Regions from separate parts of the Leeia speluncae genome, predicted to be linked through region 2. Evidence: predicted binding sites of a transcription regulator. Region 2 holds the regulator's gene; each other region holds the start of a gene.

Region 1 (3,139 bases), on a different contig from region 2:
ACCACTTCATGGCTGACCACATTGTGACCTTCAGTGTGATTCCGTTGAGCGCGGATAAAACATTGGTTCGCACTAAATGGTTGGTTAACAAAGATGCGGTAGAAGGTGTGGATTACACAGTAGAAAACTTAACGGCTGTGTGGAACGCAACTAACTCACAAGACCGTTTCTTGGTGGAAGAATCACACAAAGGATCGAAAAGCCCAGAGTATCAACCTGGTCCTTACTCTCCTTACACAGAGACACTAGTAGAGAAATTCTCTAACTGGTATATCAATCGTATGAAAACACTGATCGGTGACTAAAAATGACAACTACACTGACTTTGCCTGATTTTAGCCAAGCCGCCCCCAGTGCTTGGCAACCTGGAGTAGACGATACAGTTAAATGTGTCGGCATCCGCCAGGAAACCCATGATGTGAAAACCTTTGTGTTCCGTAGCATCGAGCCAAGGCGTTTCGCGTATCATCCTGGGCAGTTCTTAACGCTGGAACTGAATATTAATGGCGAAACAGTGAACCGTTGTTACACCCTCTCTAGTACGCCAACTCGTCCAGATACCGTTTCGATTACCGTCAAACGTGTGCCTGGCGGGGTGGTGTCCAACTGGTTGCATGACAACCTTAAAGTTGGTGATGACGTGAGTGTACTAGGCCCATCTGGCGAGTTTAGCTCGTTCTCTTTGGCCCCAAATGCACCGAAGTATCTGTATCTATCTGCGGGTAGTGGGGTTACTCCACTAATGTCCATGAGCCGTGCGCATGTTGACATGAGTAGTAACCGTGACATCGTTTTTCTTCATAGCGCAAGATCACCAAGTGACGTGATCTTTGCACGTGAATTACAAGCAATGTCTAGGCATCAGCCAGGCTTTCGCCATGCGGTCATTTGCGAACGCCCTGGTGTAGATGAAGACTATGCAGGTTACTTAGGTTATCTAAGTGCGCCTATGCTAGAACTCATTGCGCCTGATTATAAAGAGCGTGAAGTGTTCTGTTGTGGTCCTGCACCTTATATGACCGCGGTAAAAAATGTATTGCAAAGCCTTGGCTTTGACATGACGCATTATCATGAGGAAAGCTTCTCTTTCGAAACGCTAAATGCGGCTTCAGAAGAGACTGCTGATGTTCCTGCAGGGGATGCGGATAGTTCAAGTGATGGCTTTAAGCTTTCATTTACTAAATCTGATCTAGTGGTTAGTTGCCAACCGCCAAAAACACTATTGGCGGCAGCGAAAGAAGCGGGCATGCGTTTCCCATCTTCTTGCTCACAAGGTCTTTGTGGCACATGTAAGACTAAATTAGTGTCAGGTGAAGTGGATATGAAGCATGGCGGTGGTATTCGCCAGCGTGAAATTGATCAGGGATGGATTCTGCCATGTTGCAGCATCCCAAAAACTGATGTGGTGCTGGATCGCTAACAATCGGCCCATATCGGTGTAAGTACCGTTTTGTTGGGGGGAATGGCAGCTACTGGTGGAAGGGATTCAGTAGCTGCTTTTTTTTGATCTCGATAAATGCTGTATTGCAGCAAGTCAGATCAAGCCAAGCAGATAAAAATGTGCGGCGAGTATTCTGTGCATTATCGTGCATATGAGTATTTATGCGGTTTTCAAGGTGGTTAGAGTCTAAATGACTGGCAGTTGTAAACAAATACCCACAATGTCGCCTTGGTTAAATTTGTTGTCGTTCTGCAGTTGCTTTAAGGGCTCTGACGCTTATATCGTGTCACTTGACGAATATCAAAACAGATCTCCGTCAGTTGTTTGAAGCGCGAGGTTTGTCAAGGGTTTTGGTTTTTTTTCTGTAATTTGTGGTGGGCTCACAGGCAGAGTTTGTCTGGCCGGGTAAATCACCCGGGCTTGTCAGATTCCGAGGAGGGGAGATGCAGCAGAGTAAGATTAGGGTAGAGAATCTCTACAAGGTTTTCGGACCGCAACCAATGGACGCGGTTAACCTGCTTAAGCAAGGTAAACGAAAAGAAGAGATTTTTGAAAAAACAGGCCAAGTCGTAGGCGTCAATAACGTTTCTTTCGACGTGGATGAAGGTGAAATCTTCGTATTGATGGGTTTGTCTGGTTCAGGCAAATCAACATTAATTCGTTTGATTAACCGCTTGGTTGAACCAACAGATGGCAAAATCATCATCGATGGTGAGGATGTTGCTAAGCTGCCCCCACAAAAACTAATCGACTTGCGTCGTAAAGACATGAGTATGGTGTTCCAGAGCTTTGCTTTGATGCCACACCGTACCGTCGTTGCGAATGCTGCGTTTGGTTTAGAAGTCGCTGGTGTGCCTAAAGCACAACGCGAAATGCAAGCCATGACCGTTCTAGAGCAAGTAGGTCTTGCTGCTTTTGCTCAGAAATATCCACACCAATTATCTGGTGGTATGCAGCAGCGTGTGGGCTTAGCTCGTGCGCTAGCGGTAAACCCATCTCTAATGCTGATGGATGAAGCGTTCTCTGCGCTAGATCCGCTAAAACGCTCTGAGATGCAAGATGTTCTGTTGAAATTACAACGCGAACATCGCCGTACTATTTTCTTCGTTTCTCACGATTTGGAAGAAGCGCTAAGAATTGGTACTCGCATTGCCATTATGGAAGGTGGCCGCTTAGTTCAAGTAGGTACACCGCAAGAAATCGTAGAAAATCCGGCTGAAGATTACGTACGTGAATTCTTCAAGAGCGTGGATACGTCTCGTTACTTGATGGCAAAAGACATGCTAGATACGCATGCTATTCCAGTCTTGAAACAAGGCGAAACCATTAGCGAAAACGCACTAAACGATTACGCATGGTGTGTTTGCTTGTCGAAAGACAATCACTTCCTAGGCTTGTTGCCAACAGAACGTGCGAAAGCTTCGGTAGGCCAATCTGTTTCAATTGATAATCTAATTACAGTTGATCCAATCAGCCATCGTTCTGTACTACAAAATGTATTGCCAAGATTACTTGGTCAGCGCACACCGCTGCCAGTAATGGATGATAACGGTCACTACGTCGGCGTATTGTCTTCTTACAGTGTTCTGACCAGAATTTCCCAGCGAGGTCTACATGTCTGATTTTCTACATAATTTCCTGGCAAATCCGCACAGCTATCTACCGCTAGGTGATTGGGTTAACGAGCTTGTTAAGTAC
Region 2 (3,139 bases):
TAGGGCTAGCCATTGTGAAAAATATGGTGGAACTACACGGCGGTGAAATTGCGCTTCAAAACCGCCATGATCAGAGCGGCTGTGAAGCAAGAATTATACTGCCATTGTCGGTACAATAAGGTTGCCGCTGTTTAATACGGCTGATTGAGTAGCGCGCAGCTTTCCATAATTTTATTACACCAATAGGGTGTAGATAGTTGCTCAATCCACCACTGAAGTGCTTTGCCTTCTTCTTTGCTTTTCCACGCTAAATTAAAATGGGCATTCGCTCGTTTTTCATTAATTTCTTTGCGAATGAGCCGCCCGCTTTGTAAGTAGGGTTCTGCTAGTGTTCTTGGCAAGTAGCCACAGGCGATGCCTGCTAATTGAGCCGTTAGCTTGGTGCGCATATCAGGTACGAGCAAGGTTTCTTGGCCAGGGAGAATGCCTGAAGAGCGCGGGGCTAATTGCCTTGAACTATCTGCCACGGCAACGGAGCGGTGCCACATAATGTCACTCGCTAATAATGGTTCTGGTACTTTGGCAAGCGCATGTGTGGGGGCTACGCAAAAAATAAAATCAATTTGCCCAATTTGGTGACATGCAAGATCATTTTCTGATGGGGATTCTCCGGGGGCGCCGATGACAAGCTGTGCACGGCCTTCGACGAGCGCATCCCAAGAACCACCAAATACTTCGTGCGTTAGCCGAATCTTTGTGCCATTTACTTGCTGATAAAATTGCTCGAGCAAGGGGAAAATAACAGGCGTTGGAACTACTGTGTCTAGGGCAATAGTGAGCTCTGTTTCCCAACCAGATGCAGCTCGTTTGATGCGGGACTCTAAAGCCGTTGCGGCTTTTAGAAGGTGTCTACCTTCAATCAGTAATTCGATACCTGCTTGCGTTAACTTGGCTCGGTGTCCACTGCGATCAAAAATCTGAACGCCTAAGTCTTGTTCGAGTTTTTGTACAATATAGGTAATGGCAGAGGGTACTCGGTGAAGTGCTTCTGCTGCTGCAGAAAAACTACCTTCCCTGTCAATTGCATCTAGTACCTGCAATGCTTCCAAACTCAATCTAAGCATGGAGTCGATCCTAATTATTTGGCTTGAAGAGAAGAATACTAGATAGACGGGTAACCGAGAAGAATTTATTAGTTACCAAATTAAACGAGAGATGCTGAGGAGAGATCACTTCGTTAGTGGCATACCACTAACGAAGTGATTGAATGAACGGTTTTACTTCTCTGGGCATCCAGCAAGTAGGGCTTTCAAGGCTTCTAGATCAAGGATTTCCACTTCTTTATTAGAGACACGGATAAAACCTTGGTCTTGGAACTTGGAGAAGCTACGGCTAATGGTTTCTAATTTTAAACCAAGGTAGCTGCCAATTTCTTCACGGGTCATTCTCAAAATAAAGTTTTTAGAAGAGTAACCACGTAAGGCAAAGCGTTGAGATAGATTGATTAAGAACGCAGCAAGACGTTCTTCTGCTTTCATATTGCCAAGCAGCATCATCACACCGTGATCACGGACGATCTCACGCGATAGGACTTTGTAGAAGTTGTGCTGCAAAGATGGAATAGAACGGCTTAATTGCTCTAGTTCCGCAAATGGAATTTCGCAAACTTCACTGTCTTCTAGCGCGATGGCGCTACAAGTATGTGTATCGTTACTAATGGCATCCATGCCGAGTAGTTCGCCAGCCATTTGGAAGCCGGTTACTTGTTCTCTGCCATCTTCAGAAACCACGCTCATCTTAAAGAATCCAAGACGAACTGCATATAAAGAAGCCATTGGATCACCAGCACTGTACAGATGCTCACCTTTTTTGATGCGCATGCGTTGGCTGATGAGCGAGTCTAGCTGGGTCATTTCTTCGCCAGATAAACCTAGGGGAAGGCAAAGTTCTTTCAGGCTACAACTAGAGCAAGCAACCCGTAGGTGCTTTAAAGAAACTTCTTGAATAGAGATTGTGCTTGAAGTAGTCATTGCGTTGGCTGCCAAATAAACTGTGAATGCATTTTACCCTAATTTATGAATTACGATGAGGGTTTAACAAAGAAAATAGTGGTTTTGCGTGATTTCTGTTGTTTCGCCGTTAACGGTAATTAAAAATGAAAGGTAATTGTGTATTGTTTTTTCTGATTAATCACATTTGTTTTCGTAATAAAGTTTTATTGGAAAATAAGTGTGTTAATCCATGTTAAGAATCATTGGGTGTCGACAATCTATTGATATAGAACAAATTTTACCGCATGAAGAGCGTTCTCTAGCAAAGAGGCATATCGCGAACTTGATGAAAATCAAGACGAGGCGTTTTGTAAAACGGCATAGTTGAGCCATAACATGATTACATTAGACACATGCCATGACCCCTTTAAAACTCGATCAGTACGATTGCAGTAACGTAGAATTCCCATCGGTAGTGGTACCGAGAGCTTGGAATCATCCGCTATCGCTGATGCTAGAAGATATTGCGGTCTTTCCTACCACTAAACAATATCGTCAGCCAAGATTAAACGATGCTGCTTTGCATCGCGCTTGGCAGAAACCTGTCGTTGGCCGGATGTCGTTACCAGTTAGCTTGACAGAAATCTGGCCTGACAAAGTGAGTGATGAAACTCAGCTTTCAAAAGCGATTGCAAGTGAATGGGAAATTCGCTTGTGCAATTATGAAGGTAAGAGAATTAATTCTGCAACATTACAATTACCATTAAATGGACTTTCTGTAGATGAAATTATCCAAAATTGGTGGGGTAAGGTTGGAAAAGGTGCAATTGAAACAGGTGGAACGGTTAATTTTAAATTGCGTTTGCAAGGTGAAAATAACGTATTGCCGGCATTTATTCCTGAATATTCAAATGTTTATTTGCAGGCAATTAATCCTTTAGATATTTATTTTCATGCCAGTCAGTTATCTGCACTTTGGCGATTGAAAAGTCAGGCCGTTAGCCACTTAGCGGTAGATGTACTGATTGGTGCGGGTGATGCTGTTGGTATACCGGCCGCTGAGTATGTCAAAAGTTTAATGGATTTGGCGCCAGATAGAATTTGTTTACGCCTACCTCAAACAACGACCTTGGCTTCTAGTAAATTGGGTCAGCAAAAAGATACGCTATATCATGTGATTCAGCTCTTAGAAGACAAAGGCTATGGTC
Region 3 (3,139 bases), on a different contig from region 2:
CTGGCTATTCGGTGTTTGAAGAGGCCGCTTGGTGGGGCTACCGTGCGGCCGATAAAATACTAGGTCGCGTTAGCTAGCTGAAGAGCTTGGGTAAACCTTGCCGGGATTCATGATGCCTTGTGGGTCTAGTGCCTGTTTAATTTGTTGCATGAGGGCAATTTTAACCGGATCTGCATATCGCGGTAGTTCGTTGTTTTTTAATTGTCCGATGCCATGCTCTGCACTAATAGAGCCATTTACTTGCTTTACTTGTTCGTACACCAGATGATTAATATGCTTTTCCAGTGGCACGAGGTCCAATTGGCTTTCGGGTGCCTTTCCTACATTAAAATGTAAATTGCCATCTCCCAGATGCCCAAAAATCTGTAATCGATAATCTGCCTGATCTTCTTGTAGGATGCGACTGGTGACTTGAATAAAGTGTTCCATCTGTGAGGTAGGTACAGAAATATCGTGTTTAATCGATAGCCCATCTTTTTTCTGCGCTTCTGAAATAGATTCTCTTAATGTCCACAATGCTTGGGTTTGTTGCAAACTTTGGGCGATGACGGCATCAATCACGCTAGTTTGGTTCATTAGGAAACTTTCCACCATCTCGGTAAGCGGGGAGTGCTCCCACGTGTCTGATACCTCCATTAAAACATACCACTCATTTGTTTCGCTTAGCGGTAATTTTGCGCCGGGAATGTGCTGTGTGACTAAGCCCATGCAAATATGAGAGATCAACTCATACGCGGTGAGTCGATCTCCAAATTGCAATTGCGCTGCATTTAATAGCTGCACGGCGTCGGATGGCGATGCGAGTGAGATAAGTGCTGTGGTTTGATGTTTGATGGCAGGGAATAACTTAAGCGTTGCGGCTGTGATAATACCTAGCGTGCCTTCTGCACCAATAAACAACTGTTTGATATCTAGGCCGGTATTGTCTTTGCGTAACCCGCTCAGTGAGTTTAAAACGTTACCATCTGGCAAAACCACCTCTAAGCCCAAGGTAAGGTCGCGCATATTGCCATAGCGTAAAACTTGAACACCACCCGCATTGGTCGATAAATTGCCGCCAATTTGGCAGCTGCCTTCTGCCGCTAATGATAGGGGAAAGAGACGATCATGCTGGCTGGCGATGGTCTGGATTTGGCCAAGTGTACAACCAGCGCCAACGGTAATGGTTTGGTTTTCTGTATCAATACAGTGAATGTGGTTTAACCGGCTTAAAGATAGAATGATGGCTGGCGTGTGTTGGGTGGGGGCTGCACCACCGCAATGACCGGTGTTTCCACCTTGCGGGATTACATAAATATGATTGGCGTGGCAATACTGCACCACTTTAGAGACTTCATCTGTGGTTGCCGGGCGAATCACTGCCATAACAGAACCGTGGTAACGACCACGCCAATCTTGGCAATATGGGGCAACTTCTGCTGCTTGGGTGAGTACATTCGCAGCGCCGACAATAGTGGTGAAGGCTACAATTGCTTGCAATTTTTATATCCCAACTGACGTTCTTTTGACCATTAGTATACTGTGTTATCAACTAAGTCCGTTACAATCATCTGATAAGTAATTGATTTATATGTTTATGTTGTAAATCTTTGTCATTAAATCTTGGTTGCCTGTGCTTTCTTTGCTTTCGTGAAGAATGTCTATTCTGCTTTTTTGATACAACTCAATACAGTTAAATTGTTTTGCTGGCATTCTAATTAAAGATGATTAGTTAGAAATACTCTTTTTGAAAGGCTCTTATGTCTCAGATCAGTTCTCCTTTCCCTTTGTTGCGCCTACGTGGCAAGTCGGTTTTGCCGGTAGTCCAAGGGGGTATGGGCGTAGGGGTGTCTGCGCATAGCCTTGCTGGCAGCGTTGCGAGAGAAGGGGCTGTTGGTACATTGGCAAGTGTGGATTTAAAACACCACCATCCTGATTTGTTAGAGATGTGTCACCGTGTACGGGACCAAGAAATACTTAATCAAGCGAATTTAACGGCGTTAGATCGTGAGATTAAAGCGGCAAAAGCATTATCTGGCGGTAATGGTTTAATTGCGGTGAACGTGATGAAGGCGGTTGCAGACCATGCGCGCTATGTTCGTCAAGCCTGCGAAAGCGGTGCAGATGCAATCGTAATGGGTGCTGGTTTGCCGTTTGATTTGCCTGAAATGGCTGCAGATCACCCGAATGTGGCGTTGATTCCGATTTTGTCAGAAGTACGTGGCATTGCGCTGGTGCTGAAAAAATGGATGAAAAAAGGCCGTAAGCCAGATGCGATTGTGATCGAGCATCCAAAGTTTGCGGGTGGCCACTTAGGTGCTGCCAAAATTGATGATTTGGGTGATCGTAAATTTGATTTTGATGTTGTGCTAGAAGGTACGCTGGAATTATTCCGCGAAATGGGCATTGAAAATGAGATCCCACTGATTGTTGCTGGTGGGATTAATAGTTACGACAAAGTGCAAGATGTGTTCCGTTGGGGGGCCTCTGGTGTGCAATTAGGCACTGCGTTTGCCGTTTCTCAAGAAGGCGATGCGCATCCAAACTTTAAGTCTGTGCTAGCGGGTGCTGGCAAGGATGATATTGTTGAATTTATGAGTGTGGCTGGTTTGCCTGCTCGCGGTGTATTAACACCATGGTTAAAAAACTATCTGAAGCGTGAAAGCTTCCTGCAGTCAAAGGCAAAATGTGATGCCTCTCGTTGTACCACTGGACTAAATTGTTTGTCTGCGTGTGGATTACGCGATGGGATTGCCAAAATCGGTCAGTTTTGTATCGATTCACAACTGGCTGCAGCATTAAAAGGGGAGATCAGCAAGGGGCTGTTCTTCAGAGGATCCGAATCGTTGCCATTTGGTAACGCAGTTCGTCCTGTGAGAGAGCTAATTAATTACCTGCTGAATGGTGTAATGCCTCAGTTGGAACAGGATGAAGGAGTTCAAATTGCTGTTGCATGAAGAAATACCCTCTTTGGAGACTCCTCTAGAAATGCTAGAGGCTTGTCACGGTCGCATCCGTAAGTTTTGCCAGAACTTGATTCGCTTGGTGAGTCATTTAGAGTTGGAAGGCAATTGCCCGGACGCGATGCAATCTGCAGCTAATATTCTGCGTTATTTTGATCAGGCTGCACCTGCTCATCACCATGATGAGGAAGAAGATT
Region 4 (3,139 bases), on a different contig from region 2:
GTAAGCTAACGCCACTGGCCATGCCCATGCATGCGCAAGACTAGCACCAAGCGCCGCATCGCCTCCACCAACTGCGTAGACCGTTGCTAAGGCGCTCACCGCCACTTCTCGTGCTGCCATCGCGGGGATTAGCGCAATACACATTTGCCAACTAAAGCCTAGTGGCTCAAATATTGGCTGCATAAACTTACCTAACATCCCCGCAAAACTGTATTCAATTGCAGGGGCGGTGGCATTCACTGGTGCATGGGGGTAAGTTGCTAAGAACCATAGCAAAATGGATAGCGCTAGAATAATCGTGCCCACACGGCGAATAAAGATCCATGCTCTTTCTTTTAGACCCATCAGGAAGTGATAAAGATGCGGCCAGCGATAGCTTGGTAACTCTAGTAGTAGCGGAAAATCATCATCCGCTTTTTGATTGCGGCGTAGTATCCAAGCAATGACTGCCGCGCTAAGAATCCCCGCAATGTAAAGCACAAATAGGGTTAGCCCTTGGAGATTAAATCCTCCCCATACGGTTGCCTTTGGCACAAATGCCCCGATGACTAAGGCGTAAACAGGTAGCCTTGCCGAACAGGTCATTAACGGAGCGACCATAATGGTGATGAGTCGTTCTTTCGGGTCTGCGATTGATCGGGTCGCCATGATGCCTGGCACCGCACAGGCAAAGCTAGATAACAGAGGAATGAAAGAGCGGCCAGATAATCCAACCCCTCGCATGAGTCGATCAAGCAAGAAGGCCGCGCGTGGTAAGTAGCCGGAGTCTTCTAGTGCCAAAATAAAGGCAAACAAGATAATAATCTGGGGAAGGAATACCAGTACGCTACCCGTGCCGGCAATTAAACCGTTCACGACAAAGTCTTGCAAAATACCGGCGGGTAAAAGTGCGCCTGCTTGAGCGCCAATCCATTGAACGGCGCCGTCAATTGCATCGACTAAGGGGCTTGCCCAAGCAAAAACAGCTTGGAACATGAGAAATAAAATCGTCAGCAAAATCACCAAGCCTGCCACTGGGTGCATGATGAGGCTATCTAACACCTCTTGCCAGCGGGGTGGGTTGGCTGGTGCGGTAACACAGCCTTCAAGAATCTGATCAATCCGCGCATACAGGCTTTCGATATCCTCAACCCGATCAGGCAGATGAATGCCTTCTCTTTTGGTGGCATTGGGTACAACCATCTTTTGCATCGCTTGCGATAGCGCATTAACGCCTGACTTTCTTACCGCGACGGTTTCTACTACCGGTAAACCTAAGCGTTGGCTTAATTCTGCAACGTTAATCCGGATGCCTCGATGTTCGGCTGCATCGGCTAGGTTTAACGCGAGCACCATTGGAATCTCAAGGGTTTTTAGCTCTAACACTAAGCGTAGGCCTAGTTTTAGGTTGGTAGCATCGACAACCGCAATCAATGCATCCGGGCTGGCTTCATCCGCCATCTCGCCTAAGATTACGCGTCTTGCTACTTGCTCATCAGGGGAGGCGACATAAAGGCTATATGTACCCGGAAGATCGATGATTTCAGCTGTTTGCTCGCCTGCGAGAAACTGGCCAATCCTTTTTTCGACAGTAACGCCAGCGTAGTTTGCTACTTTGGCTCTAGAACCTGTTAAGCGATTAAATAAGGCGGTCTTGCCACAGTTTGGATTACCCACAAGGGCAAACCGGAATGGAGCTGCATTCATGCTTCTTTAGGCCTTATGAGGAACGGCGAGGATTTTCTCTGCTTCGCGACGACGTAAACCAAACTTCGTCCCGTTAATTTGGACGGCGATAGGGTCTTTTCCAAATAGACCGTAGCCGATGATTTTTAAGGTTGCACCGGGAAGAAACCCTAGTTCTTTCAACCGCAAGGTAACTTTTTCATCGTGAGCGCCGAACGCCTCTTGAATATCAATACTGATAATCTTGGCATGTGCACCTTTGGGTAAGGTATGTAGCGGAACGGCGGTCATGATCTTCAATCCGAAATCTAAACGATATTGATTATCAGATGCTATCAAGCTCTCATTTGAATCACAATCGCTTTATATCAAAGCTTTGATGCAAATCATGATTCTAGTCACAAGTTTCCCTTTAACTATTCGGGTTAATGCCTTGTAATGCAGCGCTGATGACTGCATCTCGCTGCAAAATCTTGGCCACGTTGCCGCAGACAATATCGCAAAGTTCGTAAGTGCATTCATCCGCAATTGAGTAAATCGCTTGATTGCCTTTTTGTAAGCGGGAAACTAAGCCGGCTTCTAGCAGCATAGCAAGGTGCTTAGACGTGTTCGCTTGGCTACAACCGGTGAGTTCTTTGAGTTCGCTAACCGTTTTGCAGCCGTCACGCATTGCATTTAATAGTTTTAAGCGAGTTGGCTCTGAAAGTGCTTTGAAATAACTAGCCACTTTGATTAACGCCGCATCATTGAGCATTTCCATAACAAATTCCTTCTGTTGTACTTTTCATTTTAGCGCATCTACTACATCAAAATGTACTTGATTTTTTATAAAAGCATATTACTATATGGTTATATAGTAAATTAAAAGTAAATGCCATGAAAAAAAGTCTCCTGACCGCGCTTTTTGCCAATGTGCTGCTTGCTACTGCAGCGATGGCTGGGGGAACTCAAGCTAGCTACACCGTGCAAATGAAGCAAGTACATCAAGGAATCCGTTTGACTGCAAGCGTACAAGCTGTGAATACGGTGCAATTGTCTTCGGATATTCAGGCGAGGGTGACCGATGTGTTGGTCAATGCGGGCGACAAGGTCAAAGCAGGGCAGTTGCTCGTGCGATTGGATAACCGCGTCTTACAAAATGGCATTTCTATTTCTGCAGGGCAACTCAGTGCGGCGAAGGCGCAGCTAAAAAATGCGGAAGCCAATTTGCAGCGCACCAAGCAATTAGTGGCTCAGCAGTTTGTTAGCAAGGCGTCTTTAGATACTGCGCAATCGAACTACGATGCCGCTTTGGCAACCGTGCAATCCCTTTCTGGCGGGGTGAGCCAATCGGTGACGCAGTCTAGTTTTTCGCAGTTATCCGCACCGTTTGATGGGGTTGTAAGTGAAACCTCGGTTGAAAAAGGAACAATCGCTGCGCCGGGCGTGGCGTTGATGACGTTATTTGATCCATCAAAACTTCGTGCCGTGGCAT

What was found. The regulator FNR, encoded in region 2, switches genes on or off when oxygen is low (the NO sensors DNR and NnrR bind a similar motif). The targets are predictions, from matches to a motif close to TTGATNNNNATCAA.
Region 1: a site for FNR is predicted at 1,732-1,745, ahead of LIN78_RS16650 (quaternary amine ABC transporter ATP-binding protein). Genes of this name have one in related genera too.
Region 3: a site for FNR is predicted at 1,654-1,667, ahead of LIN78_RS06430 (NAD(P)H-dependent flavin oxidoreductase). Genes of this name have one in related genera too.
Region 4: a site for FNR is predicted at 2,042-2,055, ahead of LIN78_RS09820 (FeoA family protein). Genes of this name have one in related genera too.

Annotation. Positions count from the first base shown of each region.
Region 1 is NZ_JAJBZT010000013.1:13,372-16,510, forward strand. It holds gene LIN78_RS16640 (aromatic ring-hydroxylating oxygenase subunit alpha) at 1-305, shown strand, start outside; gene LIN78_RS16645 (FAD-binding oxidoreductase) at 308-1,420, shown strand; gene LIN78_RS16650 (quaternary amine ABC transporter ATP-binding protein) at 1,885-3,063, shown strand; gene LIN78_RS16655 (ABC transporter permease) at 3,056-3,139, shown strand, end outside.
Region 2 is NZ_JAJBZT010000016.1:17,001-20,139, reverse strand. It holds gene LIN78_RS17510 (sensor histidine kinase) at 1-119, shown strand, start outside; gene LIN78_RS17505 (LysR family transcriptional regulator) at 132-1,064, opposite strand; gene fnr (fumarate/nitrate reduction transcriptional regulator Fnr) at 1,218-1,970, opposite strand; gene LIN78_RS17495 (hypothetical protein) at 2,350-3,139, shown strand, end outside.
Region 3 is NZ_JAJBZT010000003.1:99,234-102,372, reverse strand. It holds gene LIN78_RS06440 (FAD-dependent oxidoreductase) at 1-77, shown strand, start outside; gene LIN78_RS06435 (FAD-binding oxidoreductase) at 70-1,479, opposite strand; gene LIN78_RS06430 (NAD(P)H-dependent flavin oxidoreductase) at 1,740-2,936, shown strand; gene LIN78_RS06425 (hemerythrin domain-containing protein) at 2,968-3,139, shown strand, end outside.
Region 4 is NZ_JAJBZT010000005.1:22,047-25,185, reverse strand. It holds gene feoB (ferrous iron transporter B) at 1-1,686, opposite strand, end outside; gene LIN78_RS09820 (FeoA family protein) at 1,693-1,956, opposite strand; gene LIN78_RS09815 (ArsR/SmtB family transcription factor) at 2,078-2,425, opposite strand; gene LIN78_RS09810 (efflux RND transporter periplasmic adaptor subunit) at 2,542-3,139, shown strand, end outside.